One region of the Pseudocitrobacter sp. 73 genome, then DNA from elsewhere that is predicted to be linked to it. Evidence: predicted binding sites of a transcription regulator. Region 1 holds the regulator's gene; each other region holds the start of a gene.

Region 1 (9,981 bases):
TATCCTTCAACCCGTCCGTGGCCGCCTTGGTAGGTTACACCATTTCACGCCCTGGATTCTTGAGTCCATGCTTATCCCCATGCTGGAGCAAAAGACTATCGATATCAGCCAGGTCGCCCGCCATTGGCTAACAGAGCTGCTGACTCAATGGCGATCTGCGCTCAAAAACGACAGTATTGGTTTCACCCCAGAAGCGGACGGGGCATTCACTGATGAGCTGGCTGCAGTGACACGATATTTAAGCTCGGGAGATCAGGAGTATATTCTCAAAGAGCTTCGAAAAGTATTTGATGCATTGGCGCGTAATATCAGGTTGCCCCTGGGTGCTCAGAGAGACTGGAAAGCCTTCAGTAATGCACATCAAGTGAATCTTTGGCTCTATGCGCTCGCTCGAAAGATTTCAGCACTGGAGCCTTCTGAACCATTGAGTTGGAAGGAACTTATCCTCGAGAGTGAAGAAATTATCGAGCGAATCCAGCCATCGCATTGCAACTGGTTGTCCCGCAATCAGTTGCTCACTTATGTGAAGGGCGACCCCGAACAAATTCGTGATCATAGCCTTCATCAAATAATCCAGAGAGCGATAGCGCCACAATAACCTAAGGTCAAATCAGGGGCCGCGTCGTTCATAATGTGACAGCCAGGCCCCATATTTAACAACGCACGTCAGAACGTGACGCTTAACTGCGCGCCAGCCCCCCAGGTTTCATCTTCACCAACCAGCCCCATCAGGTCGACATGCACGCGGTTAAACGGCGCGAAACCCACACCGCCGGTGAAGACATTACTGTCATTATTCTTCACGTCCGCACGATAACCGGCGCGCACGGCGAGCCAGTCGAGCGGACGAACTTCCGCCCCGACGCCAACATACTGCGAGTTATCCTCGCTTTTAAAGCCTTTCGTCTCAGTCAAATCGCCATCGGCGCTCACGGTCACCAAATCGTTATGCCACGCCACCCCCGCGGTCACCAGCGGGCGAATCTGATAGGTGTCTTTATAGTTGGTGGTCACGCCCGTTTCGCCATTGGTGATGAAGACATCTTTGGTGTCGATATCCCGGGAGATCAGGTTTTGCCCGCTTACGCCCACCGTCCAGTTCTCGCCAAAGTCTGCTGCAATACCGGCATCGACGTTAAAGCCGGTATCATCGTTGCGGTAGCGGCTGCTGTTCCAGTCGCTGCTGTCATAATTGTAGATAGAGGTGGTGTAGTTATAGAGCCAGGTTTTTTGCAGCTTTGGCGTGATGCCGACTGAAACGGGCACATCGCCCACGTCGAATTGCCGCGCCACGGCGACGCCGTAGTCAGAGACAATCGCCACCCGGCCCGATGCGGTAGAATTGAGGTGTTTGGTGATTTCGTCCGAGCCTCCCACAACGGCTTTCCCGGCCTCGGTAATCGCCGTCACCTGGCTGCCTTCGATCCCACGCAGATAGTCGATATCGCCCTGATCGATTGCGGAACTCACCCGGCCATGCGCGTAGGCTTTAGTGACAAACGCCACCGAGAGCACGTCGTTTGGAATACTGACGGCAATCCCTGCTCCTCCGCTGGCGCGCGCGGTTTTACCCTTCAGATAATCCAGCTCGCTGGCCAGATCGCCTGCCGCGCCCTGAAACTGCCCTAACGTACCCTGCGGGTCGAGCAGAATATCCTGCAAGGTGAGGTCATTAAGTACGCCGCGATAGTTATTCACTTTGTCATTAATCTCGTCGATTTCATCCTGAAGATTGTCTTTGTCGGTAATTTGCGCGCCCACGGCAGGAAGAATTACCGTAATGTCATCGTCTGGTTTGGCTTTCGCCAACAGCGCCGGGTTAATCAGCACGCCGCTCCCATAATTTGCCGACGCAACGCCGGTGCCCCCCATCGCGTCATTCCGCGCTTCTGACCAGGTGTTGGCGGCATGCGCCTGATTTGCCATAAATAAAGATGCCGTCAAAGGAATAAGCGAATATTTAATGTTTATTTTCACAGTCGTACCGTTTGTTTGCAGGTGAAAACGCCCCTTGCGAATAACGCCTAAGGGGGAACTATTGCTGCGAAAAAGTGGAATGAAGTGAGAAAAAGCAGGATATATCTGGCTTTTCGCCTTATCGTTCTTATTAACGTTACCCTTCCTATTTATAGATGAGTGACACCGCGCTTCCCAGCATTTATGCCATTCAATCAGGCTTAAGGATGTGCTTTAAGATTTACCTCAGGTTGGCGATTATTCAGACACTCGGTGTTTTTGCCATAACATGGTAAAGTAGAGGTCTATTTCCCCCGTAGCGCGAGGACGCAAAATGGATAAGACCACTTCGCAAGATATGTTGGCGCAGGCTGAAAAGCTGTGTGCGCAGCGCGGCGTGCGCCTGACTCCACAGCGTCTGGAAGTGCTACGTCTGTTGAGCCTGCAACAGGGTGCTATCAGCGCGTATGACCTTCTCGATCTGTTACGCCTGAAAGAGCCGCAGGCCAAGCCGCCTACCGTTTATCGCGCGCTGGAATTCCTGCTCGAGCAAGGGTTTGTGCATAAGGTGGAATCCACCAACAGCTACGTGCTGTGCCATCTGTTTGATCAACCTACGCATACATCAGCAATGTTCATCTGCGATCGCTGCGGCGTGGTGAAGGAAGAGTGTGCGGAAGGCGTAGAAGATATTATGCATATGGTCGCGGCACGCATGGGCTTTGCCCTACGTCATAACGTAATTGAAGCGCACGGCCTGTGCGCAGAATGTGTGGAGGTAGAGGCATGCAGTTCACATGAACATTGCCACCACGACCACACAATTCAGATCAAGAAAAAGGCACGGTAATTCGAGGGTTGGCACATCCTTGTACCAGCGGGTAGAAACGCTTATTGAGGGGAGTTAAGCGTTACGCATCAGCGAGATTACCAACGGTAATCGTTATGGGTTTCCCAATCGCTGACTTCTTTCTCGGCCTGGTCTTTAGCATATCCATAGCGTTCCTGGATTTTACCGACCAGCTGATCGCGTTTACCTTCGATAACGGTCATGTCATCGTCGGTCAGTTTGCCCCATTTCTCTTTCGCTTTACCTTTGAACTGTTTCCAGTTACCGCTGAGTTCGTCTTTGTTCATCATCAGCTCCTTATCATTCGATCATGGATGAGATATCACTTCGTCCTTCGGCGTTCATTTCTGCTGAACGTGATAATAAGTGTAGAAGAGGATATTACTGACGATTCACTATTCAGAATTTTTAACCATCCTCGCCGTTAAGTCTGCGGCGAAAACCAGGTGCCTTTTTGCCAGTGACGACGCCAGATAACCGCCAGCGACAGGCCACGCAGCGCAAGGAATACCGCCAGTGCCAGCCATAAACCATGGTTGCCTAATACCGGCACCGTCAGCAGCGTTAAGGCGAACCCGGCGGCAGCCACGGCCATGCTGTTACGCATTTCCGCACCCCGTGTCGCACCAATAAACATGCCATCCAGCAGATAACACCAGACACCGATTACCGGCAAGACTGCCTGCCAGAGCACATAGCGATCGGCAAGCTGCTGCAACGACGGCAGTGACGTCAACATTGCCACGATATGGCTGCCTGCCAGGGCGTACACCAGCGCAAACGCCAGCGCCACAATCCCTGCCTGTCGGCATGCCGCGCGCCAGACCTGCTGCAACTGGCTATCATCACGCGCGCCATAAGCCTGCCCGGAGTGCGCTTCCACAGCATAGGCAAAGCCATCCAGCGCGTAGGCGGTGAAAGTGAGCATGGTCATCAGTACCGCATTGACCGCCACCACATCGCTGCCCAGCCGCGCGCCAAATACGGTTAATGCGCCAAAGCAGAGCTGAAGCAGTAACGAGCGCAGCATAATGTCGCGATTGAGCGCCAGCAGGCTGCGCATATTTCCGCGCCAGGCCGTCTTCAGCATTTCAGATGTAATACCGCGCAGCACCAGCACCTTACGCGCCATCAGCAGGCCAATGAGCATCGTGGCATATTCGGCAATCACCGTCGCCAGCGCCGCCCCCTGCAAGTTCATATGCAGGCCCATCACCAGCCACAGATCGAGAACGATGTTCAGGACGTTGCCGACGATCAGCAAAATTACCGGTGCACGCGCGTACTGAACGCCGAGCAACCAGCCCAGCAACACCAGGTTGGCCAGCGAGGCGGGCGCGCTTAACCAGCGAATTTCAAGGAAGCGCCGCGCCTGCTCCAGCACCGCATCGCTGCCGCCGACAACGGTGAGCGCCAGATTAATCAGCGGACCTTTGAACAGTACGATAAGTAACCCTGCCCCCAGCGCCAGCAGCAGCGGTTGCACCAGCGCACGGGCAAGCCGAAGGGGATCTTTCGCGCCGAAGGCCTGCGCAGTTAAGCCGGTGGTACTCATACGTAAAAAGAGCAGCAGCATAAACAGGAAGCTGGTTGCCGTTGCGCCAATCGCCACGCCGCCGAGATAGACCGCGCTATCCAGATGACCAATTACCGCCGTATCCACCAGCCCCAGTAAGGGAACCGTGATATTGGAGAAAATCATGGGGAGGGCGAGACGCCATAATGCCTTGTCGGCAGCCGTGAAGAGCGACATGGTTAGGAACCTGAACAGATAAGAGAACGGACAACGGCGCATAAGCGCCGTTGTTATTGGGAGAGGATTACAGCCATTCGCCGTTGCGGATCACGCCAACGGCCAGCCCTTCAATAGAGAAGTTCTGACGGCGAAGATCGACAACAATCGGAGAGAATTCGCTGTTTTCAGGCAACAGTTCGACGACGTTGCCCTGTTTTTTCAGGCGTTTTACCGTCACTTCTTCGTCGATACGCGCGACAACCACCTGGCCGTTACGCACGTCCTGGGTTTTGTGCACCGCGAGCAGGTCACCGTCCATAATACCGATATCTTTCATCGACATGCCGCTAACCCGCAGCAGGAAGTCAGCGTTTGGTTTGAACAGTGAAGGATCGACCTGATAGTGACCTTCAATGTGCTGTTGTGCCAGCAGCGGTTCACCTGCGGCGACGCGGCCAATCAGAGGGAGGCCGGTTTCTTCTTCAACCAGCAGACGAATGCCACGCGAGGCACCCGAAACAATTTCAATGACGCCTTTACGCGCCAGTGCTTTCAGATGCTCTTCCGCCGCATTCGGGGAACGGAACCCCAGGCGCTGAGCAATTTCCGCACGTGTCGGCGGCATGCCCGTTTGGCCGATATGATCTCGAATGAGATCAAACACCTCTTGCTGCCTGGTCGTTAACGCTTTCATTCCGCCCCCTGGGTGTATATACAGTTATGCTGTGAGTATATACAGTCAATGGCTATTTTGGAACCGCAAAACACACAAAATTCAGGAGTTTTCGCAGATTCTGCGAGCCTTAATGGAAATGTGACCACAACAGAACGGCCCAGGTCATCACCGCAACGAAAATCGCCAGCAATACCGCCGCGGACCCCATGTCTTTCGCGCGCCCCGAGAGTTCGTGATACTCCGAACCAATGCGGTCAACCACGGCTTCCAGCGCACTATTGAGAATTTCCACTATCATCACCAGAAGGACGGAGCTAATCAGCAGGACGCGGGTAATGGCGTCAACGTCCAGCCAGCAAGCAATGATAATGGCCACAACCGAGGCGACCCCTTCCTGACGGAACGCGGCTTCGTTTATCCACGCCGCGCGAAAACCTTTCCAGGAATAACCAGCCGCTTTGATAATTCGGGTGAGTCCAGTGGTATTATTGGCCATCAAATAGAACCTTTTAGCGTTATACGCATCAATGACAGTAGCTGTTATCGGCGGTAGAACAGAAATCCTGCTGACTTTCTGATATTCTTGCCGCGCATTTGCATGATTAACCAGAGGCTTTACATCGTTTATGTCCGGTTGGCCACGAATTTACTACAAATTACTGAATTTACCATTAAGCATACTGGTAAAAAGCAAGTCTATTCCGGCAGAGCCTGCCCAGGAATTGGGGCTCGATACCTCGCGCCCAATCATGTACGTCCTGCCTTATAACTCTAAGGCCGACTTACTGACCTTGCGCGCCCAGTGCCTGGCGCACGATCTCCCAGACCCGCTTGAGCCGCTGGAGATCGACGGCACCTTACTGCCCCGCTATGTGTTTATCCATGGCGGCCCGCGCGTGTTTACCTATTACACGCCGAAAGAAGAGTCTATCAAGCTGTTCCACGACTATCTTGATCTGCACCGCAGCAATCCGAATCTGGACGTGCAGATGGTACCGGTATCGGTGATGTTTGGTCGTCGTCCGGGGCGTGAAAAAGGCGAGGTGAACCCGCCTCTGCGCATGCTGAACGGCATTCAGAAATTCTTTGCCGTCTCCTGGCTTGGCCGCGACAGCTTTGTGCGTTTCTCACCGTCCGTCTCTCTGCGCCGCATGGCCGATGAACACGGTACCGATAAAATTATCGCGCAAAAACTGGCGCGCGTGGCGCGTATGCACTTCGCTCGCCAGCGTCTGGCCGCGGTAGGCCCTCGCCTGCCAGCGCGTCAGGATCTCTTCAACAAGCTGCTCGCCTCGCGTGCGATTGCCAAAGCCGTTGAAGATGAAGCACGCAGCAAAAAAATCTCTCATGAGAAAGCGCAGCAAAACGCCATCGCGCTGATGGAAGAGATTGCCGCCAACTTCTCCTACGAGATGATTCGACTGACGGACCGTATTCTGGGCTTCACCTGGAACCGTCTCTATCAGGGTATCAACGTGCACAACGCTGAGCGCGTTCGCCAGCTGGCGCATGACGGCCACGAGATTGTGTATGTGCCGTGTCACCGTAGCCATATGGACTACCTGCTGCTCTCCTACGTGCTCTATCACCAGGGGCTGGTGCCGCCGCACATTGCTGCCGGTATCAACCTGAACTTCTGGCCCGCTGGCCCGATTTTCCGTCGCCTGGGCGCGTTCTTTATTCGCCGTACCTTTAAGGGCAACAAACTCTACTCCACCGTGTTCCGCGAATATCTCGGCGAGCTGTTCAGCCGTGGTTATTCCGTTGAATACTTTGTGGAAGGTGGACGTTCCCGTACTGGCCGCCTGCTGGACCCGAAAACCGGTACCCTGTCGATGACCATTCAGGCGATGCTGCGCGGCGGTACACGTCCTATCACACTGGTGCCGATTTACATCGGTTACGAGCACGTGATGGAAGTGGGCACGTACGCAAAAGAGCTGCGTGGCGCGACCAAAGAGAAAGAGAGCCTGCCGCAGATGCTCAAAGGCCTGAGCAAGCTGCGTAACCTGGGTCAGGGCTACGTGAACTTCGGTGAGCCAATTCCGCTGATGAACTACCTGAACCATCACGTACCGGAGTGGCGTGAGTCTATCGATCCTATCGAAGCCATTCGTCCGGCCTGGCTGACGCCTACGGTGAACGGTATCGCCGCCGAACTGATGGTGCGCATTAACAACGCTGGTGCGGCAAACGCCATGAACCTGTGCTGTACCGCGCTGCTGGCATCTCGTCAGCGTTCTCTGACACGTGAGCAGTTGACTCAACAGCTGGATTGTTACCTGTCGCTGCTGCGCAATGCGCCGTATTCGCCGGATGCCACCACGCCAAACGTGACGGCCAGTGAGCTTATCGACCACGCGCTGCAGATGAACAAGTTCGAAGTCGAGAAAGACACCATCGGCGATATCATCATTCTGCCGCGCGAGCAGGCGGTGCTGATGACTTACTACCGCAACAACATCGCCCATATGCTGATCATGCCGTCGCTGCTGGCGACCATCATGACCCAGCATCGCCATGTTTCTCGCGCGGATGTGCAGAACATGGTTGAAGTGATCTACCCGATGCTGAAAGCTGAGCTGTTCCTGCGCTGGGAAAAATCAGAGCTGGCGTCGGTGATTGATACCCTGGTTGATGAGATGGAACGCCAGGCGCTGATCACCCGTCAGGGCGATGAACTGCACATCAATCCGTCGCATTCCCGCACCCTGCAACTGCTGGCCGCAGGCGCGCGTGAAACGCTGCAACGTTATGCCATAACGTTCTGGCTGCTGAGCGCCAACCCCTCGATGAACCGTAGTACGCTGGAGAAAGAGAGCCGTACCGTGGCACAACGTTTGTCGGTGCTGCACGGCATTAACTCGCCGGAGTTCTTTGACAAGGCGGTGTTCTCCTCGCTGGTGCTGACGCTGCGTGATGAAGGTTATATCAGCGACAGCGGTGACGCCGAGCCGGAAGAGACGATGAAGGTGTACCAGATGATGGCGAACCTCATCACCCCGGACGTGCGTTTGACGATTGAGAGTGTGACGCAGGACGAAGAACCGGCGCCGAAAGACGCCTGATGGCGCTTCGCTTATCAGGCCTACGGGTTCGGAACTTGTAGGGCGGGCAAGCGCAGCGCCCCCGCCATAAAAAAAGCCGGATAAAATCCGGCTTTTTTCCTTTTTAAAAGTGCCAGTAACTCATCGCCAGACCGATAAACAATACCAGCCCAACGTAGTTATTGTTCATAAACGCCTGGAAACAGGCCGCGCGTTCACGGTGTTGAATCAGCTTTTGCTGGTACGCGAACAGCGCGCCCGCAATGAAGATTGACCAGTAGAATTCCCAGTTAAGCCCGTTCAGGTAACCAATCGCCGCCATTAATACCAGCACGCCCACCTGCAAAATACCGATGATTAAGCGATCGTATTGACCAAACAGAATTGCTGTTGATTTCACGCCAATTTTCACGTCATCGTCGCGGTCAACCATCGCATACTGCGTATCGTACGCCACAGCCCACAGAATATTCGCCAGCAGCATCAACCAGCAGCTCAGCGGCAGCGATTCACTGACGGCGGCAAATGCCATGGGGATCGACCAGCCGAACGCCGCGCCCAATACCACCTGCGGCAGATGGGTATAACGCTTCATAAACGGATAAACCCACGCCAGCGCCAGCCCGGCGACGGAGAGCAGAATGGTCATGGTATTAAGCGTCAGCACCAGCAGGAACGACAGCAGCACCAGCACGGCAAACAGGGTTCGCGCTTCTTTTTCCGTCACCGCACCGCTCGGTAACGGGCGATTGGCGGTGCGTTTTACATGACCATCAAATTTACGGTCAGCATAGTCATTCACCACGCAACCGGCGGCGCGCATCAGCCAGACACCCGCGACAAATACCGCCAGAATCCACAACGGCGGTACGCCGGGCGCGGCAACCCATAACGCCCACAAGGTCGGCCACAGTAGCAACAGCGCACCAATCGGCTTGTCGGTACGCATCAGGCGATGAAAGGCCAGCAGCTTATTCTGCGTCAGACTCCTCTCCATTTTCTCTTCCTCTTAGTACAACGGCGATGCAGGCAGAAACAGCTCGGTCAGGAGCAGTGGTTTCCCACTCAACCGGAGGCGGGAACGACGCCCCCAGAGATCTGCATGGCAACCTATCTCAATAAAATCACGCGTGAGCATGGAAGACGTAAACAGGTAACGACCCAGCGGCGTCTTGCCAAGCTGTTGCAGCGCCAGTTCCGGGCCACTTAAAGTCGATTCCGGCACTACTGTGCGCCCGGCAAGCCAGGGCACGCCGTCCACACACAGCAATATTTCTCGTAGCCAGTAGCGTTGCTCGTCGGGCAACAAGGGTAACTCTTCCGCTATAGCATCGCGGGTGACAAACCCTTCGTCAATCAGTGTGACGCTGACCACACCATATTGTTCAAAGCGTTTGGTCATGGAATCTTCCAGCAACAGCCAGTCGAGTTGTTCAGCGTCGAGCGAGGGGATTGCGTCAAAATAGTTTAGCGCACGCAGTTGCGTCAGTGCGGGATGCGTCATGCCTGACTCTCCAGTACATAATGTGCGGCTATTGTATCGCAGAATGGGGCGGGCGGGAGTGCAGTAATGGCTAAATACGATCATTGACGCAACAGTTATGCAACAGCATGTCGCACAACAGAAAAAAAGTGCGCCCCGAGGGGCGCACCGAAAGGCATAGCCTAAACATCAGCACTGTGGGGATGTCATTACCCCTTGCCTTTTACAGCGCTG
Region 2 (9,981 bases), on a different contig from region 1:
CTTTCATAGGCACCAAAAATCAAAAGCCATCGGGAAGTGGTGGGCTTTAGCTTCTCGCTGCTGATGCTATCCGGTACACTGTGAAAAAGTTATTTCACCCATACTGAAGGATTATCCTCATGTACCAGGATCTTATTCGTAACGAACTGAACGAAGCGGCAGAAACGCTGGCTAACTTCCTGAAAGATGAAGCCAATATCCACGCGATTCAGCGTGCAGCGGTGCTGCTGGCCGACAGCTTCAAAGCGGGTGGTAAAGTGTTATCTTGCGGTAACGGTGGTTCCCACTGTGACGCGATGCACTTTGCTGAAGAGCTAACGGGCCGCTATCGCGAGAACCGTCCGGGCTATCCGGCGATTGCGATTTCCGATGTCAGCCACCTCTCATGCGTGAGCAATGATTTCGGTTATGAATATGTCTTCTCTCGTTACGTCGAATCCGTTGGCCGCGCAGGTGACGTCCTGCTGGGGATCTCCACGTCAGGCAACTCCGGTAACGTGATCAAAGCGATTGAAGCAGCGCGTGCGCAGGGGATGAAAGTGATCACCCTGACCGGTAAAGACGGCGGCAAAATGGCGGGCTCTGCGGATATCGAAATTCGCGTGCCGCACTTTGGCTATGCCGATCGCGTTCAGGAAATTCACATTAAAGTGATCCATATCCTGATTATGCTGATCGAAAAAGAGATGGTTAAAGCGTAAGAACGACGGGGCTTCGGCCCCGATTAGCGGTGGGGGTGTAGAATGTGTGAACTGCTCGGGATGAGCGCAAATGTGCCAACCGATATCTGCTTCAGTTTTACCGGGCTGGTTCAGCGCGGTGGCGGCACCGGCCCGCATAAAGATGGCTGGGGAATCACCTTTTACGAAGGCAAAGGGTGTCGCACATTCAAAGATCCCCACCCAAGCTACCAGTCACCGATTGCCAAACTGGTGCAGGAATATCCGATAAAATCCTGTTCGGTGGTGGCGCATATCCGTCAGGCTAATCGTGGCAACGTGGCGCTGGAAAACACCCATCCGTTTACCCGAGAGCTGTGGGGACGCAACTGGACCTACGCCCACAACGGCCAACTTGACGGTTATAAATCGCTGGAAACCGGCAACTTCCGCCCGGTCGGCGAAACCGACAGTGAAAAAGCTTTTTGCTGGCTGCTGCACAAGCTCACCGAACGCTATCCGCGCACGCCGGGCAATATGCCTGCAGTATTTAAATACATTGCGACGCTCGCCGCACAATTGCGCGAAAAGGGCGTATTCAACATGCTATTGTCCGATGGACGCTATGTGATGGCGTTCTGCTCCACCAACCTGTTTTGGATCACCCGGCGGGCGCCATTTGGTGTAGCGACACTGTTGGATCAGGACGTGGAAATTGATTTTCAGCAGGAGACGACCGCCAACGACGTGGTCACAGTGATTGCGACCCAGCCGCTGACGGGGAACGAAACCTGGCAAAAGATTATGCCAGGCGAATGGCGATTATTTTGCCTCGGGGAGCGTGTAATTTGATGCCAGCTGCGGCTGTACCACTTCGTGGCTCAGCGGCTTGCTGACGACATAGCGCCCGTCAACCACAGAAACGATAGGCGGCTTATGCGTCTGCTGGAAGTAGTCATACCCCGGCTTCAGCTGCTGCCAGAAATCTTTATAGGTTGAGTATTTATGACGTTCCATATTGGCATCGTTCATGCGGAACGGATAAATGCTCACCTGCACGCTCTGCTGGCCGAAGACTAACGCCCCAGTCACAAACTGGAAAATCTCATCAATACCGGAATCGGTCATCGCGTAGCAACCCACCGACACGCATGCGCCGTGGATCATTAAATATTTCCCTTCATAACCGTGTGCGCGGTCATAAGCATTAGGGAAACCGATGTTAATGGCTTTGTAGAAGCGGCTGTCCGGTTTGAGCTGGCTGCGCTGTACGGAGTAAAACCCTTCCGGACTTTTGAAGTCACCCTGGCGACGTTTCGGGCCCAGGCCGCCGGAGTAATTACAGATGCGGTAGCTATCAAGGAGTTGATATGTCTCGCCCATTTTGACGTACAGGTCAAGTGCGCGTTCTTCTTTGAAGATCTGAACGTAAACCGGTGAACCCATTAACTGTTGCTTATATTCTTTACTGACCGGCGTCATCGGGCTGTTGCTGCTCAGCAACCCGGCAAATGACATGCACGGCATGAGAAGCATCGCAATGAAAAATGCGATTTTGCGCATACTACGTGTTCCTTGATAAACAAAAACCACATGCCAGGAAGGCAAGAGAGAGACAAAATCAGAGTTATCTGTCTTTAGAGACGCTCACATTAGCATCACAGCATTTTTTCGCAAGAGGGGGATTATGGAGTTTACATTTAAGTTTTCATCCTCCCGCTAAAAACAGCGCATAACACGCCTCAATATCAACAGATTGCGTACCCAAACCACGCCTGGTAAGCGATGCGCGCTCAGGCAAAAATATCGATGCTTTGCGTAATAGCTCGCATTTTAGCGCCGAATTCAGCGGAACTGCTGCCGGGCGCGGTAATATAGTGTTAAGATTCATTAACGTTATCATTCTGGGGAAAATATGCCTTTTCTATATGGCTATCCTGTCTGATTCGTTCCTCAACGTCTGACAGACACCCTCAGGTGGTGGAAGTGTAAGAAAGGATGCGTTTCTCTCCTCATCGCCCATCATGGAATGATTCGGGGTTAATACCGTCACTCCTTTCTTTATGTATCGTTAATCACAACGCTGGCCTTAACGGATACCTGCTAACAGTATGATTAAAATAACAAAGGGTCTCGATATTCCCCTTGCGGGCGTACCCGAACAACAACGCATCGATAATGTCCCGGTGACGCGCGTCGCGGTAAAAGGCGACGATTATGTCGGCCTGCGTCCGTCAATGGCCGTGCAGGAAGGCGATCGCGTACTGAAAGGGCAACTGCTTTTCGACGATAAAAAAATCCCCGGCGTGCGCTTCACTGCGCCAGCCAGCGGCATCGTCAGCGCCATTCATCGCGGTGAGCGCCGTGTACTTCAGTCCGTCATCATTGATATCGACGGCGATGACGCCGTTACATTTCCCCATTTTGCCGCCGATGAGTTGGCAACGCTGCCGCGCGAAACCGTTGAAGCACAACTGATTGAGTCCGGTTTATGGACTGCAATGCGTACCCGTCCTTTCAGCAAATCGCCAGTGCCGGGCACGCAGCCAGCAGCGATTTTTGTCACCGCGATGGACACCAATCCTCTGGCCGCCGATCCGCAGCCGATCATTCTTGCCCAGCGTGAAGCATTCGACGCGGGCCTGACGCTGCTCACGCGCCTCACCGACGGTAAAGTGCACGTCTGCCAGGCGAGCGGCGGCAAGCTCGGCGGCCATCCGTGTGGGCAGGTGACGTTTAATCAGTTTACCGGGCCGCATCCCGCGGGGTTAGTGGGTACGCACATTCACTTCCTTGAGCCGGTAAGCCTCGAAAAACAGGTCTGGCACCTGAACTATCAGGACGTAATCGCTATTGGCAAACTCTTCCTCGATGGTGAGTTGTGGGTGGAGCGTGTGATAGCGCTCGGCGGGCCGCAGGTGAAACAGCCGCGCCTGCTGCGTACGCGTCTGGGCGCCTCGCTGGAGGAACTCACGCAGGGCGAACTGCTGGAAGGCGAGAACCGCGTGTTATCCGGTTCCGTACTCAACGGCAGCCAGGCAGTTGGCCCGCAGGCATTCCTGGGGCGTTTTCATTTGCAGGTGAGCGTGCTGAAAGAAGGGCGCGAAAAAGAGCTGCTTGGCTGGGTTGCGCCAGGCCGCGACAAATTTTCCATCACCCGTACTACGCTCGGTCACTTCCTGAAGCGCAAACTCTTTAACCTCTCCACCGATACCCACGGCGGCGCACGCGCGATGGTGCCGATTGGCAACTATGAGCGCGTCATGCCGCTGGATATTTTGCCGACGATGCTGCTGCGTGACCTGCTGGCGGGCGATTCCGACAGCGCGCAGGCGCTGGGCTGCCTGGAGCTGGATGAAGAAGACCTGGCGCTTTGTACCTACGTCTGTCCTGGGAAATATGAATATGGCCCGGTGCTGCGCAGCGTGTTAACCCAAATTGAGCAGGAAGGATAAGTGATGGGCCTGAAGCATCTGGTCGAAAAACTTGAGCCGCACTTCACCCACGGCGGCAAGCTGGAAAAATATTATCCCCTGTACGAGGCGGCAGCGACGCTGCTGTATACGCCGGGGCAGGTAACGAAAGGCGCGGCGCACGTACGCGACGCCATCGACCTCAAACGCATGATGATTCTGGTCTGGTTTGCGGTCTTCCCGGCAATGTTCTGGGGAATGTACAGCGTCGGTCTGCAAACCATCCCGGCGCTGCATAAACTGTATGGCGCGGAACAGCTTCAGCAGGTGATTGCTGCAAACTGGCACTACAGCCTGGCGCAGGCGTTGGGCGTAAGTTTCGCACCAGACGCCGGCTGGCTCAGCATGATGACGCTGGGCGCGGTCTTCTTTGTACCGATCTACGCTACCGTATTCCTGGTCGGTGGTTTCTGGGAAGTGCTGTTCGCAATTATTCGCAAGCATGAAGTCAACGAAGGCTTCTTTGTCACATCCATTCTGTTTGCGCTGATCGTCCCGCCCACCATGCCACTCTGGCAGGCGGCGCTGGGCATCTCTTTCGGCGTGGTGATCGCCAAAGAGATCTTCGGCGGCACCGGGCGCAACTTCCTCAACCCGGCACTGGCCGGGCGCGCGTTCCTGTTCTTTGCCTACCCGGCGCAAATCTCCGGCGACCTGGTGTGGACGGCGGCGGACGGTTTCTCTGGCGCGACGCCGCTTTCCCAGTGGGCAAGCCACGGCGGGGAAACGTTGGTCAACGTGGCGACCGGGCAGCCGGTAACGTGGATGGACGCCTTCCTCGGCAACATTCCCGGTTCAATTGGTGAAGTCTCGACGCTGATGATTTTGCTCGGCGGAGCCATCATCATCTACGGGCGTGTGGCCTCCTGGCGCATTGTCGCCGGGGTGATGCTCGGCATGATCGCCAGCGCCACGCTGTTTAACGTTGTGGGTTCCGACACTAACCCGATGTTTGCCATGCCGTGGTACTGGCATTTGGTGCTCGGCGGTTTCGCGTTTGGCATGATGTTTATGGCGACTGATCCCGTCTCGGCGTCATTTACCGATAAAGGGAAGTGGTGCTATGGCGCGTTGATTGGCGTGATGTGCGTACTTATTCGCGTGGTAAACCCGGCTTATCCGGAAGGAATGATGCTGGCGATTCTGTTCGCCAACCTCTTTGCGCCGCTGTTTGACTACCTGGTGGTGCAGGCCAACATTAAGCGGAGGAAGTCGCGTGGCTGAAGTGAAAAGTAACGATAGCATCGGCAAAACGCTGCTGGTGGTGCTGGTGCTCTGCCTGGTCTGTTCAATCGTGGTGGCGGGTTCGGCGGTAGGATTGAAATCCCGCCAGCAGGAACAGCGCGCGCTCGATAAACAGCGCAATATTCTCGCCGTCGCCGGGCTGATGCAGCAAGGCATGTCGACGGACGATGTGGCCGATATTTTTAGTGAACGCATCACCCCGCGCCTGCTGGATTTGAAAACTGGCAACCTGCTCGACAGCGACCCGGCGTCATTCAACCAGGCGCTGGCGCTAAAAGATCCGGAGCAAAGCATCCAGCTCGATGCCCATGATGATCCGGCGGGCATTAAGCGTCGCAGCAACGTGGTTGAAATCTATCTGGTTAAAGACGCCCAACAAAAGGTACAAGAAATTGTGCTGCCGGTTTACGGCAACGGGCTGTGGTCGATGATGTACGCGTTTGTCGCGCTGGATACAGATGGCCGCACGGTCAAAGGCATCACCTATTATGACCAGGGCGAAACCCCGGGGCTGGGTGGTGAAATCGAAAACCCGAACTGGCGCGCGCAGTTTATCGGTAAAAAAGTGGTCGATGACAGCGGCAAACCGGCGCTGAAAGTGGTGAAAGGCGGGGCCCGTCAGGGTGATGAATACGCGGTGGATGGCCTTTCCGGCGCCACGTTAACCGCTAATGGCGTACAGCATAGTTTTGATTTCTGGATGGGCGACCTCGGTTTTGGCCCGTTCCTGAAACAGGTTCGTGAAGGAGTGCTGAATAATGGCTGAACAGGGCGATATGAAAGAAGTGAAGCGCGTACTGGTGGGGCCGTTGATTGCCAACAACCCGATAGCGCTTCAGGTCCTCGGCGTCTGCTCGGCGCTGGCGGTGACCACTAAACTGGAAACCGCATTCGTGATGACGATTGCGGTGACGCTGGTCACGGCGTTTTCCAGCATGTTTATCTCGATGATCCGCCACCATATTCCAAACAGTGTGCGCATCATCGTGCAGATGGCGATCATCGCTTCGCTGGTGATCGTCGTCGATCAGCTGCTGCGCGCCTTCGCTTATGAGATCTCAAAACAGCTCTCGGTCTTCGTCGGCCTGATCATCACCAACTGCATCGTGATGGGGCGCGCGGAAGCGTACGCCATGAAAGCGCCGCCGCTGGCGAGCTTTATGGACGGCATCGGTAACGGCCTGGGATATGGCGCGATTCTGATGATTGTTGGCTTCCTGCGCGAGCTTATCGGCAGTGGCAAACTGTTTGGCATCACTATTTTGCAAACGGTGCAAAACGGAGGTTGGTATCAGCCAAACGGCCTGTTCCTGCTGGCACCGAGCGCCTTTTTCATCATCGGCCTGCTTATCTGGGCGCTTCGCACCTGGAAGCCAGAACAGCAGGAGAAGGAGTAACCGATGGCTCACTATATTAGCCTCTTTGTCCGTGCCGTCTTTATTGAAAACATGGCGCTGGCGTTCTTCCTCGGCATGTGTACGTTCCTTGCGGTATCGAAAAAAGTCTCGACCGCGTTTGGCCTTGGCGTTGCCGTTACGCTGGTGCTGGGCATTTCCGTTCCGGCGAACAACCTCGTCTACAATCTGGTACTGCGCGATGGGGCGTTGATGGATGGCGTGGATCTCAGTTTCCTGAGTTTCATCACCTTTATTGGCGTGATAGCGGCACTGGTGCAAATTCTGGAGATGATCCTCGATAAATACTTCCCGGCGCTGTATACCGCGTTGGGGATCTTCCTGCCACTTATTACCGTGAACTGCGCCATCTTTGGTGGCGTATCGTTTATGGTTCAGCGCGACTATAACTTTGGCGAATCTATCGTCTACGGTTTCGGCTCCGGTATTGGCTGGATGCTGGCAATTGTCGCCATGGCCGGGCTGCGCGAAAAAATGAAATATTCAAACGTCCCTGCGGGTTTGCAGGGCTTAGGGATCACCTTTATCACCACTGGTTTGATGGCGCTTGGCTTTATGTCGTTCTCCGGCGTGCAGCTATAAGGGGCGAAGAAAATGGAAATTATACTTGGCGTGGCCATGTTCACCCTGATCGTACTGGCGCTGTCGGTGCTTATCCTGTTTGCCAAATCGAAGCTGGTGAACTCGGGCGATGTGGTGATTGAAATCAACAACGAAGCCGACCGACAGATCCGTACGCCAGCGGGTGATAAACTGCTGAATACGCTCTCCAGCAACGGGATTTTCGTCTCGTCCGCGTGCGGTGGCGGCGGCTCCTGTGGCCAGTGTCGCGTCAAAATTAAAGAGGGTGGCGGTGACATCCTGCCGACTGAACTGGCGCATATCACCAAACGCGAAGCCAAAGAGGGCTGCCGTCTGGCGTGTCAGGTCGCGGTGAAGCAGGACATGAAAATTGAACTGCCGGATGAGATCTTTGGTGTTAAAAAATGGGAATGCGAGGTTATCTCTAACGATAACAAAGCGACGTTTATCAAAGAGCTGAAGCTGGCGATCCCGGCAGGCGAGGTCGTACCGTTCCGCGCGGGGGGCTATATTCAGATTGAATGCCCAGCGCATAAAGTGGCTTACGCCGATTTTGACGTGCCTGATGAGTACCGTGCCGACTGGGATAAATTCAATCTTTTCCGTTATGTTTCTGAGGTAAAAGAACCGACGGTGCGCGCCTACTCCATGGCGAACTATCCGGAGGAGAAGGGCATCATCATGCTCAACGTGCGCATTGCCACGCCGCCGCCAAGCGTGCCGGATGCCCCACCGGGGATTATGTCCTCTTACATCTGGTCGCTGAAAGCGGGCGATAAAGTGACGATTTCCGGGCCGTTTGGCGAGTTCTTTGCTAAAGACACGGATGCCGAAATGGTCTTTATCGGCGGCGGCGCGGGGATGGCGCCGATGCGCTCGCACATTTTTGACCAGCTTAAACGCCTGCACAGCAAGCGGAAAATCAGCTTCTGGTACGGTGCGCGTTCCCTGCGTGAAATGTTCTATCAGGATGAATTCGAACAGCTGGCGCGTGACAACCCGAACTTCACCTTCCACATCGCGCTTTCGGACGCGCTGCCGGAAGACAACTGGACGGGTTACACGGGCTTTATCCATAATGTTCTGTATGAGAACTATCTGCGCGACCATCCGGCCCCGGAAGATTGTGAGTTCTATATGTGTGGGCCGCCGATGATGAACGCGGCTGTCATCAAAATGCTCAAAGACCTGGGCGTGGAAGATGAAAACATCATGCTCGATGATTTTGGAGGCTGATGATGCTTACGGTATTTCTGGCGACGTTTGCGATTTTCGCGCTGGTGATCCTCGGGATGTCACTGGGGTATATCATCAAGCGTAAAAGCATCCAGGGCAGCTGTGGCGGTATTACCTCGCTCGGGCTGGAAAAAGTCTGCGACTGCCCGGAGCCCTGTGATGCGCGCAAAAAGCGCATGGCGCGCGAAGCGTTGCAACAGCAGAAGAGGATTTTGTAAACCCCCGCAAGCTGCGTGCATTAATGCCCGGTGGCGCTTCGCTTACCGGGCCTACCTATCACTCGAGCAGTAGGCCGGATCAGGCGTAGCCGCCATCCGGCAATGCAGACCGTTTTCTCTCTTCTCACGCCCTCTAATTATACTGTATACTTGTCCAGTAACGTCCGGGGGCTATGTATGCGCAAAATTATCCACGTCGATATGGACTGCTTCTTCGCAGCGGTAGAGATGCGCGATAATCCTGCGCTGTGCGACATCCCCATCGCCATTGGTGGCAGCCGTGAACGACGTGGCGTCATCAGTACCGCCAACTACCCGGCGCGTAAATTCGGCGTACGTAGCGCCATGCCCACCGGCATGGCGCTTAAGCTTTGCCCGCACCTCACGCTTTTACCCGGCCGTTTTGACGCCTACAAAGAAGCCTCTGAGCACATCCGCGAAATCTTCTCTCGCTATACTTCGCTGATTGAACCCTTGTCGCTCGATGAAGCCTATCTCGACGTCAGCGACAGCGTGCACTGCCACGGTTCTGCCACGCTGATTGCGCAGGAAATTCGGCAGACTATCTTCAACGAATTACAGCTCACGGCTTCCGCAGGTGTCGCCCCGGTGAAATTTCTCGCCAAAATTGCCTCCGATCTTAATAAACCCAACGGCCAGTTTGTTCTCACGCCCACTGACGTTCCCGCGTTCCTGAAAACGTTGCCGCTGGAAAAAATCCCCGGCGTCGGCAAAGTATCCGCCGCGAAGCTCGAAAGCATGGGGCTGAAAACCTGCGAAGACGTGCAGAAAAGCGACCTTGCCATGCTGTTAAAGAGCTTTGGTAAATTTGGCCGCGTACTGTGGGAGCGCAGTCAGGGCATTGATGAACGCGCCATCAATAACGAACGGCTGCGCAAATCGATCGGTGTAGAACGTACGCTGGCGGAAGACATCCACGACTGGTCAGCGTGTGAAGCGATTATTGAACGTCTCTACCCGGAGCTGGAGCGTCGGCTGGCGAAGGTCAAACCCGACCTGCTGATTGCCCGCCAGGGTGTGAAACTCAAATTTAATGACTTCCAGCTCACGACTCAGGAGCACGTCTGGCCGCGTCTGAACAAAGAAGACCTGATCGCCACCGCCTACAAAAGCTGGCACGAACGCCGCGCCG
Region 3 (9,981 bases), on a different contig from region 1:
CCACCTTCGCCAGCCCCGCGTCCAGCGATGCCACTTCCCCTGCCGCCAGCAGGCAACATGCCATCTGGATTTTCAGCGATTGCGGCACCGGCTCGCTTCCTGCCACGCAGCGCTCAATCCAGCGGGCGGTCACTTCCGGATCTTTTCCTTCAGGCAAGGCTTCATTTGCTGTTTCCGTTTGCCGTTCGCTCACAACCCGCGTGCCTTGCGCATCGATCAGCGTAATTTGCGGGCAACGCTGCGGGTTAGCATACACTTCACCTTCTGTACCGTGCATCAGCAGCCCACGCCCCCCGATATCCGAGAAGAACTTCGCAACCTTCCCTACATATTCCGGATGTGAAACGCTCGATAAACGCAGCGCGGCATCTTCGGCAAACGGCGTGGCCAGCTTCGCCAGCGTATGCGAACTGTTACGCACGCCCATCCGCCAGCGCATAGAAAGCTGTTTTTCCAGCGACGGACACAGCGCGCCAACCGGGATATACACCGGCTGATGGCCATCAAGTTTAGCCTGCGCCTGCCCGGCATGGCGCGTAGGTTCAATGCCCAGCAGTTCAAAAATGGTTTCACTGATAACCCGGGTCGGGTCTTCGCTCACCCCGTGTACCACTACCGGAAAGCCAATTTTGTGCAGCAGTATCGCCAACAGCGGCGTCAGGTTGGCCTGTTTTCGCGCACCGTTATAGCTGGGGATAACAATCGGCATTGGTTTACCCACCGGCGGCTTAAGGCGCAGGGTGTGCTGCTGCATCGCCTCATAGAAGCCCAGCATCTCTGCCTCACCTTCCCCTTTAATGCGCAGCGCAATCAGGATGCCGCCCATTTCGAGATCGGGCACATCACCATTGAGCATATGGGTATAGAGACTGCGGGCGGTGTCCTGATCGAGGTCACGGGCATGGTTTTTACCCCGGCCAATCTCTTTAATCACATTGCGTAAATCCATCAGATGCTCCTTGTCCGGTATCGCGTGCCGATTAGCGTTTTTTGCGACGAGTCGTTTTAGCTTTGCTTTTTACTTTAACATCGGGCACCGGAGGTTGCTCAATAGGAAATACCGGTAGCGCATTTAACAGACGCTGGCCGTAGTTTTTGGTCAACAGGCGCTTGTCGTAAATCACCACTTCGCCCCAACAACCGTGGCTACGTATGAGACGCCCTACCTGTTGAATCAGGTTAAACGACGCGCTGGGCAGGCTTTGCACTTCAAACGGATAACGGTTCAGGCTTTTCAGCCATTCGCCTTCGGTAATCACCACCGGGCTATCGATGGGCGGGAAGGCGATTTTATGAATATGCACCTGGCTGAGCAGCTCACCTTTTAAATCGAGCCCTTCTGCAAATGATTGTAGCCCGACCAGCACGCTGCGCTCGCCATTTTCGACGCGTTTACGGTGCAGTTCCACCAGCCGATAACGCGGTTGGTCGCCCTGCACCAACAGCAAAAGACGCAAATCGGTCACATGCTCAAGAAAACGCTGCATCGCGCGGTTGCTGGCGAACAGCACCAGCATGCCTTTATGTTTTTTACTTTCCAGCGCCTCACGGAAATAGGCCGCCATTTCCGCAATGTGCAGCTCTTCGTTTTCCATCAACGGCTCGTAGCGCATTTGCGGAATCACGATTTTGCCCTGCTCAACGTGATTAAACGGCGAATCGAGCGCCACAAAGCGGTCGCCCGCTTTCTCTTTCAGCCCGCTCATCTCCTGCAAACGCGAGAAGCTATTGAGCGACCGCAGCGTCGCGGATGTCACCACAATGTGCGGCACGCTGCGCCAGAGCAGGCGTTCCAGCTGATCGCTGACGCGAATGCCCACGCAGTTAAACCACAGATGCATCTGACCATCACGCGTGTCGCGTGTCGCCCATTTAGAGACCGGCGCGCCGGATGCCTGCGCCAGCGACGCCAGACGCCAGAGCTTGCTTTGCGACTCAAACATGCCCAATGCACGGTTCATTTGCAGGATAACGCGATGCAAACGCACGATATCGTGCGAACCAGTTTTCTCGCTGAGATCGTTTAAAAACAGTTCCGCCAGCCCACGCAGCATCTCGGTAAGTTTTGCCAGCCGCTGGACAATTTCCATGATCTCCTCCGGTAGCTCGCCCATCGCAAAGCGGTGTTCCGCTTCCTGGGTCGCCGGAAGATATAAATTCAGAATGTTATTGAGTGAGGCAATCAACTCGTAAAGTTCTTCACAGTGAGCGGTCAAACGCTCCGGGATAGCCAGCGGCGGCGTGGTTTTCGGGCGAAACTGCTCCATGCAGGTCGCCACCAGCTTGACGAAAAGATCGAGTTGCAGGCGATACCAGGGCGCAGTGATTTCCGCGCTCATCTCCAGCGCATCGCGTGCGACATCCGGCAGATGATGGCCTTCATCCAGCACCAGCAGCAGGTTTTTTGGCTCCGGCAGCACCGCTTCGCTTTCCATCGCGGCCATGACCAGCGCATGGTTAGCGACCACTACTTCCGCTTCCTGGATCTCGCGCCGCGCGACGAAAAACGGGCACTCGCGATAGTAGAGGCAGTTGCGGTTCAGGCAGCTTGCTTTATCGGTGCTCAGACGTCGCCACAAATCATCGTTAATCGCGATATCCGTGTGATCGCGCAGGCCATCCCATTTATAGCTGTCGAGGTCGGCCTTCAGTTTCGCGCAACGCTTCTGCTCTTCCTGATTGTTCGGCGTAAGGTCGTCATCCAGAAACGCGAGCAGATCCTGCTGATTGGGCTCGGTACTCGCCAACCCGTTGAGGTTACGCGGGCAAACGTAGCGCCCGCGCCCAAAGGCGGCGGTAAACTTAAGATCGGGGATAATTTTGCGCAGCAGCGGGAGATCTTTACTGTAGATCTGATCCTGCAACGCGACGTTGGCAGTGCTGACCACCAGCGTTTTTTGCTCTTCCCGGGCAATCGCTATGCCGGGAATGAGATAAGAAAGGGTTTTCCCGACGCCGGTCGGCGCTTCGATAGCCAGATGCCGCCCCTCTTCCCCGGCGAGCGTTTTTGCCACATCAGCAATCATCTGCCGCTGCGGCGCGCGGGGAATAAAGTCCGGGATCTGTTCCTGAAGCGCCTTATACCAGGCGGCGATTTGCGCTTTCAGCGCAGCGGTCAATGCCATGAGAAAACCTGAAATACTGTATAAACAGCCACTATTGTGGCACTTTCTTACGCGGGCAGCAAAAAATAAAGCCTGGCTTGCGGCCAGGCTTCAGAAATTTGCTTCACGGCGGAGGTGCTTCGCTCATCCGCCCTGCAATGCGTAAACCGTTATTGTGCGGCAGACGGTTTACGCGGGCGACGGCGACGCTGCTGTTCGCCTGCCGGTTTGGCATCGCCAATGCGGCGGGATTGTTTCGGTTTGGCGTCAGTCTTCGGCGCGCCGCCTTCGCTGCGGCGTTGCTGCTGCTGCCCACGGCCCTGGCTCTGGCCCTGACCTTGCGGGCGACCGCCCTGTCCGCGACCACCGCCGTTGCCGCCACGCTGCTGACGACCATTCTGGATCGGTTCTGCTTTGATGGACGGATCTGGCTCATAACCCGGCAGAGCAATACGCGGGATCTCTTTTTTCAGCAGTTTTTCTATATCACGCAGCAGTTTGTGTTCATCAACACAAACCAGCGACAGCGCTTCACCGGTTGCCGCCGCACGGCCAGTACGGCCAATACGGTGCACGTAATCTTCCGGTACGTTTGGCAGCTCGTAGTTCACCACGTGCGGCAGTTCTTCGATATCCAGACCACGCGCGGCGATGTCGGTTGCCACCAGCACGCGGATATCGCCGGATTTAAAATCAGCCAGCGCACGCGTACGTGCACCCTGAGATTTGTTACCGTGAATAGCCGCACTGCGGATACCGTCTTTGTTCAGTTGTTCTGCCAGGTGGTTTGCGCCGTGTTTGGTACGGGTAAAGACCAGCACCTGACGCCAGTCGCCCTGGCCAATCATCTGTGACAGCAATTCCCGTTTACGTTTCTTATCAACGAAATGCACATGCTGCGTTACCTGCTCAGAGGCGGTGTTGCGGCGCGCGACTTCAATTTCCAACGGGTTATGCAGCAGTTTTTCCGCCAGCGCTTTAATGTCATCAGAGAATGTGGCGGAGAACAGCAGGTTTTGACGCTTGGCCGGCAGTTTTGCCAGTACGCGGCGAATATCGTGGATAAAGCCCATATCAAGCATACGATCCGCTTCGTCCAGCACCAGAATTTCAATACTGTCGAGTTTTACCGCATTTTGATGTTCCAGGTCTAACAGACGGCCCGGCGTCGCCACCAGCACATCAACGCCACCGCGCAGTTTCATCATCTGCGGGTTAATGCTCACACCGCCGAACACAACCAACGAACGAATGTTCAGATACTGGCTGTATTCACGCACGTTTTCGCCAATTTGCGCGGCGAGTTCACGGGTTGGCGTGAGGATCAGCGCGCGTACCGGGCGACGGCCCTTAGCATGCGGTTGAGTGGTAATCAGATGCTGCAACAGCGGCAGCGTAAAGCCTGCCGTTTTACCGGTGCCGGTTTGGGCGCTGGCCATCAGGTCACGGCCCTGTAATACCGCAGGAATTGCTTGCTGCTGAATGGGGGTGGGTTCGCGATAGCCAAGCTCAACAATGGCACGCAAAATTTCAGGGCTAAGCCCCAGTGAATCAAAAGACATAATTACTCCACACCCACCCCGACCGCAAGCGGTGTAGTTTTCGAGGGGATTACAAACCAGATAATGACAAAAACCACAATGTCATGAAGGGCCGGAGTGTAGCAGCTTTTGTGACCTGGCGCATAAAATATCTCTCCAGCCAGGCGGCCTGCGGGGCGGTGAATATTCTGTGTTTTCGCCGTTTTTTGCGTATGCAACTGGACAAGCTCAAAATTTGGACATAATGTTAATCAATCGATTGATTAATTTTCTGTGACGCGATGAATACGACTCCCATCACTACCAAAGGCGAACAGGCCAAAAGCCAGCTCATCGCCGCCGCACTCGCGCAGTTTGGCGAGTATGGGCTGCATGCCACCACCCGTGATATCGCGGCGCAGGCCGGGCAGAACATTGCGGCGATAACCTACTACTTCGGCTCAAAGGACGACTTATACCTCGCCTGCGCCCAGTGGATTGCTGATTTTATCGGTGAAAACTTCCGCCCGCACGTAGAGGCCGCCGAAGCGCTTTTCGCCCAGCCGGAGTCCGATAAAGCCGCCATTCATGAACTGATTTTGCGTGCCTGCAAGAACATGATTCTGCTGCTGACTCAGGACGATACGGTCAACCTCAGTAAGTTTATTTCACGTGAACAGTTCTCGCCCACCGCCGCCTATCAACATATCCACGAACGGGTAATTGCCCCGATGCATACGCACCTTACGCATCTGATTGCCGCGTACACCGGGCGCGATCCGCACGACACGCAAACCATACTACACACGCACGCCTTGCTCGGTGAAATCCTCGCGTTCCGCCTGGGGCGCGAGACCATTTTACTGCGTGCCGGATGGGCCCGTTTTGACGACGAGAAAGCGGAACAGATTTTCCAGGTGGTGAGCTGCCACATCGATTTCATTTTACAGGGACTAACGCAAAGGAGCCTGAAACAATGAAGAAACCGGTCATTATTGCACTGGTGCTGGTGCTGATTGTTGCCGCCATTGGCGGAACCTGGTGGTATCAGAGCCGCCAGGACAACGGACTGACGCTCTACGGCAACGTGGATATCCGCACCGTCAATATGAGTTTCCGCGTCGGTGGCCGTTTACAGTCATTAACCGTGGACGAAGGCGATGCCATTAAAGCCGGGCAAACGCTGGGCCAGCTCGATAAAGCGCCCTATGAAAATGCGCTAATGCAGGCGAAAGCGAATGTCTCAACCGCCCAGGCACAATATGACCTGATGATGGCGGGTTATCGGGCTGAAGAGATTGCCCAGGCCGCCGCCGCGGTTAAACAGGCGCAGGCCGCCTATGACTACGCGCAGAACTTTTACGGCCGTCAGCAAGGATTGTGGAAAAGCCGCACGATTTCCGCCAACGATCTGGAAAATGCGCGTTCCTCACGTGACCAGGCGCTGGCAACACTGAAATCGGCGCAGGATAAACTGAGCCAATACCGCGCCGGGAATCGGCCGCAGGAAATTGCCCAGGCGAAAGCCAATCTTGAACAGGCGCAGGCGCAGCTGGCGCAATCAACGCTCGACTTGCACGACACCACCCTGGTGGCACCGTCGGACGGCACGTTGCTTACCCGCGCGGTAGAACCCGGCAGCATGCTTAATGCAGGCAGCACCGCCCTCACCCTTTCGCTGACGCGTCCGGTATGGGTCCGCGCCTATGTGGATGAGAAAAACCTAAATCAGGCGCAGCCAGGCCGGGAAATTTTGCTCTATACCGACGGTCGCCCGGACAAGCCGTATCACGGCAAAATCGGCTTCGTATCACCCACCGCAGAATTTACGCCGAAAACCGTTGAGACGCCGGATCTGCGTACCGACCTGGTGTATCGCCTGCGTATTATCGTGACCGATGCCGACGATACCCTGCGTCAGGGGATGCCGGTGACGCTGAAGTTCAACGATGAGTCGCGCCATGAGTGAGGACATCATCCAGCTCGATGGGCTGGTGAAACGCTTCGCCGGTATGGATAAACCCGCCGTCGCGCCGCTGAACTGTACCATTCACTCTGGTTATGTGACCGGGCTGGTGGGGCCGGACGGCGCGGGGAAAACCACCCTGATGCGTATGCTGGCCGGCCTGCTGAAACCCGACGAAGGAACGGCTTCTGTTCTGGGGCTCGACCCTATCGAAAACGACAGCGAGCTGCACAGCATGCTGGGTTACATGCCGCAAAAATTTGGCCTGTATGAAGATTTAACGGTAATGGAGAACCTCAATCTTTATGCCGACCTGCGCAGCGTTACCGGCGACGCGCGAAAGAAAACCTTCGCGCGTCTGCTGGAGTTTACCGCGCTGGGGCCGTTTACCGGACGGCTGGCGGGGAAACTCTCCGGCGGGATGAAGCAAAAACTGGGGCTCGCCTGTACGCTGGTGGGCGAACCGAAAGTGTTGTTGCTCGATGAACCGGGCGTGGGCGTTGACCCCATCTCGCGCCGCGAACTGTGGCAAATGGTGCACGAACTGGCGGGCGACGGGATGCTAATTTTGTGGAGCACCTCCTACCTCGACGAAGCCGAGCAGTGCCGCGACGTGCTGCTGATGAACGAAGGTGAATTGCTTTATCAGGGCGAGCCGACGGCGCTGACGAAAACCATGGCCGGGCGCAGTTTCCTGATGAGCAGCCCGGCGGAAAACAACCGCCGTCTGTTACAGCGTGCACTGAAATTACCCCAGGTGAGCGATGGCATGATCCAGGGGCGCTCGGTGCGGGTGATCCTCAAAAAAGAGGCCACCGCCGACGATATTCGCCACGCACCGGAAATGCCAGAAATCGAGATTGACGAAACCACGCCGCGCTTTGAGGATGCCTTTATCGACCTGCTGGGCGGTGCGGGAACCTCGGAATCGCCGCTGGGCGCCATTCTACATACGGTTGAGGGTTCGCCGGAAGAGACGGTGATTGAGGCCAAACAGCTTACCAAAAAATTTGGCGACTTTGCCGCCACCGACCACGTGGATTTCGCCGTTAAACGCGGGGAAATTTTTGGCCTGCTCGGCCCTAACGGCGCGGGAAAATCGACCACCTTTAAAATGATGTGCGGCCTGCTGGTACCGACATCCGGAAAAGCATTGGTGCTGGATATGGACCTGAAAGTCAGCTCTGGCAAAGCGCGTCAGCATCTGGGGTATATGGCGCAAAAATTCTCGCTCTACGGCAACCTGACCGTGGAGCAGAACCTGCGTTTTTTCTCCGGCGTCTATGGCCTGCGAGGGCGAGCGCAGAATGACAAAATTGCCCGCATGAGCGAGGCCTTCGGCCTGAAAAGTATTGCCAGCCACGCGACCGACTCTCTGCCCCTTGGTTTTAAGCAGCGTCTGGCGCTCGCCTGCTCGCTCATGCACGAGCCGGATATTCTGTTCCTCGATGAACCCACCTCCGGCGTTGACCCCATTACCCGCCGTGAATTCTGGTTGCATATCAACAGCATGGTGGAGAAAGGTGTGACCGTGATGGTGACGACGCACTTTATGGATGAAGCCGAGTATTGCGATCGCATTGGTCTGGTGTATCGCGGCAAACTGATTGCCAGCGGCACACCGGATGACCTGAAAGCGCAGGCCGCCGACGATGAACAGATCGACCCAACCATGGAGCAGGCTTTCATCACCTTAATCCACAACTGGGATAAGGAGCACGCCGATGCGCAATAGCCCCCTTTCCTGGCGACGCGTACGCGCGCTGTGCGTTAAAGAGACGCGGCAGATTATCCGCGACCCCAGTAGCTGGCTGATTGCCGTCGTCATTCCATTGCTGCTGCTGTTTATCTTTGGCTACGGCATCAACCTCGACTCCAGCAAGCTGCGGGTGGGGATTTTGCTGGAGCAGCAGAGCGAAGAAGCGCTCGATTTTACCCACGCCATGACCGGCTCGCCCTATATTGACGCCACCATCAGCGATAACCGCCAGCAATTGGTTGAGATGATGCAGGCCGGGCGTATTCGCGGGCTGGTGGTGATCCCGGTGAATTTCGATAGCCAGATGGCGCGCGACAATGAAACCGCGCCAATTCAGGTTATTACCGATGGTAGCGAGCCGAACACCGCTAACTTTGTACAGGGCTATACGCAAGGGATTTGGCAGCTTTGGCAGGCTCAGCGTGCGGAAGACAAAGGGCAATCATTTACACCACTCATTGATGTCCAGACCCGTTACTGGTTTAACCCGGCCGCCATCAGCCAGCACTTTATCATTCCCGGCGCAGTGACCATCATCATGACGGTGATTGGTGCAATCCTAACCTCGCTGGTGGTGGCGCGCGAATGGGAGCGCGGCACGATGGAAGCCCTGCTTTCAACCGAAGTAACCCGCGTTGAGCTGCTGCTGTGTAAGCTGATCCCCTACTACTTCCTTGGCATGCTGGCGATGCTGCTCTGCATGCTGGTGTCTGTGTTTATTCTCGGTGTGCCCTATCGCGGTTCGCTGTTGGTGCTGTTTTTCATTACCAGTCTGTTTTTACTCAGCACCTTGGGGATGGGCTTGTTAATTTCGACCATCACCCGTAACCAGTTTAACGCCGCGCAGGTGGCGCTGAACGCCGCGTTTCTGCCATCAATTATGTTGTCCGGGTTTATTTTCCAGATTGACAGCATGCCTGCGGCGATTCGCATCGTGACCTATATCATCCCGGCCCGCTACTTCGTGAGCACGCTGCAAAGCCTGTTCCTGGCGGGCAATATCCCTGTGGTGCTGGTGATTAACACCCTGTTTCTGATTGCCTCGGCGGTGATGTTTATTGGCCTGACATGGCTGAAAACGAAACGTCGACTGGATTGATTTTGCCGGATGCGCTGACGCTTATCCGGCCTACATACGGCGCTTTTTGTAGGCCGGATAAGGCGAAGCCGCCATCCGGCATTGAGGAATAAACTATGTTTTATCGCTTATGGACATTAATTCGCAAAGAGCTGCAATCGCTGCTGCGCGAGCCGCAGACCCGCGCCATTTTGATTCTGCCGGTGCTGATTCAGGTGATTCTTTTCCCCTTTGCCGCGACGCTGGAAGTGACCAACGCCACCATCGCCATCTACAACGAGGATAACGGCAAACACGCGGTGGAGTTGACGCAACGTTTCGCCCGCGCCAAAGCGTTCACCCATATTCTGCTGCTGAAAAGCCCGCAGGAGATCCAACCGACCATCGACACCCAGAAAGCGCTGCTGCTGGTGCGCTTCCCGGCGGATTTCTCGCGTAATCTCGACACCTTCCAGCAGGCGCCAATGCAGTTGATTCTTGACGGGCGAAACTCTAACAGCGCGCAAATCGCGGCTAACTACCTGCAACAGATCGTCAAAGACTATCAGCAGGAG

The links. Region 1 encodes LexA, which represses DNA repair genes until DNA is damaged. Its sites were predicted from a motif close to TNCTGTATGTACATACAGNA; they were not measured.
Region 2: dinB (DNA polymerase IV) is a predicted target of LexA. The motif match lies at 8,969-8,988, and genes of this name have one in related genera.
Region 3: dinG (ATP-dependent DNA helicase DinG) is a predicted target of LexA. The motif match lies at 3,140-3,159, and genes of this name have one in related genera.

The regions. Positions count from the first base shown of each region.
Region 1 is NZ_VTZO01000003.1:45,247-55,227, reverse strand. It holds gene F0Q32_RS02185 (VPA1262 family protein) at 1-598, shown strand, start outside; gene F0Q32_RS02180 (conjugal transfer protein TraF) at 667-1,926, opposite strand; gene zur (zinc uptake transcriptional repressor Zur) at 2,291-2,806, shown strand; gene F0Q32_RS02170 (CsbD family protein) at 2,884-3,093, opposite strand; gene dinF (MATE family efflux transporter DinF) at 3,231-4,559, opposite strand; gene lexA (transcriptional repressor LexA) at 4,627-5,235, opposite strand; gene F0Q32_RS02155 (diacylglycerol kinase) at 5,345-5,713, opposite strand; gene plsB (glycerol-3-phosphate 1-O-acyltransferase PlsB) at 5,844-8,285, shown strand; gene ubiA (4-hydroxybenzoate octaprenyltransferase) at 8,389-9,261, opposite strand; gene ubiC (chorismate lyase) at 9,274-9,768, opposite strand; gene malM (maltose operon protein MalM) at 9,957-9,981, opposite strand, start outside.
Region 2 is NZ_VTZO01000033.1:13,877-23,857, forward strand. It holds gene lpcA (D-sedoheptulose 7-phosphate isomerase) at 120-701, shown strand; gene F0Q32_RS23475 (class II glutamine amidotransferase) at 744-1,511, shown strand; gene dpaA (peptidoglycan meso-diaminopimelic acid protein amidase) at 1,482-2,222, opposite strand; gene F0Q32_RS23490 (Na(+)-translocating NADH-quinone reductase subunit A) at 2,771-4,114, shown strand; gene F0Q32_RS23495 (NADH:ubiquinone reductase (Na(+)-transporting) subunit B) at 4,118-5,356, shown strand; gene F0Q32_RS23500 (Na(+)-translocating NADH-quinone reductase subunit C) at 5,349-6,143, shown strand; gene F0Q32_RS23505 (NADH:ubiquinone reductase (Na(+)-transporting) subunit D) at 6,136-6,774, shown strand; gene nqrE (NADH:ubiquinone reductase (Na(+)-transporting) subunit E) at 6,778-7,374, shown strand; gene nqrF (NADH:ubiquinone reductase (Na(+)-transporting) subunit F) at 7,387-8,610, shown strand; gene nqrM ((Na+)-NQR maturation NqrM) at 8,613-8,828, shown strand; gene dinB (DNA polymerase IV) at 9,006-9,981, shown strand, end outside.
Region 3 is NZ_VTZO01000020.1:277,824-287,804, reverse strand. It holds gene ybiB (DNA-binding protein YbiB) at 1-949, opposite strand, end outside; gene dinG (ATP-dependent DNA helicase DinG) at 981-3,125, opposite strand; gene rhlE (ATP-dependent RNA helicase RhlE) at 3,275-4,666, opposite strand; gene cecR (transcriptional regulator CecR) at 4,927-5,604, shown strand; gene hlyD (secretion protein HlyD) at 5,601-6,593, shown strand; gene F0Q32_RS20170 (ATP-binding cassette domain-containing protein) at 6,586-8,325, shown strand; gene F0Q32_RS20165 (ABC transporter permease) at 8,315-9,448, shown strand; gene F0Q32_RS20160 (ABC transporter permease) at 9,544-9,981, shown strand, end outside.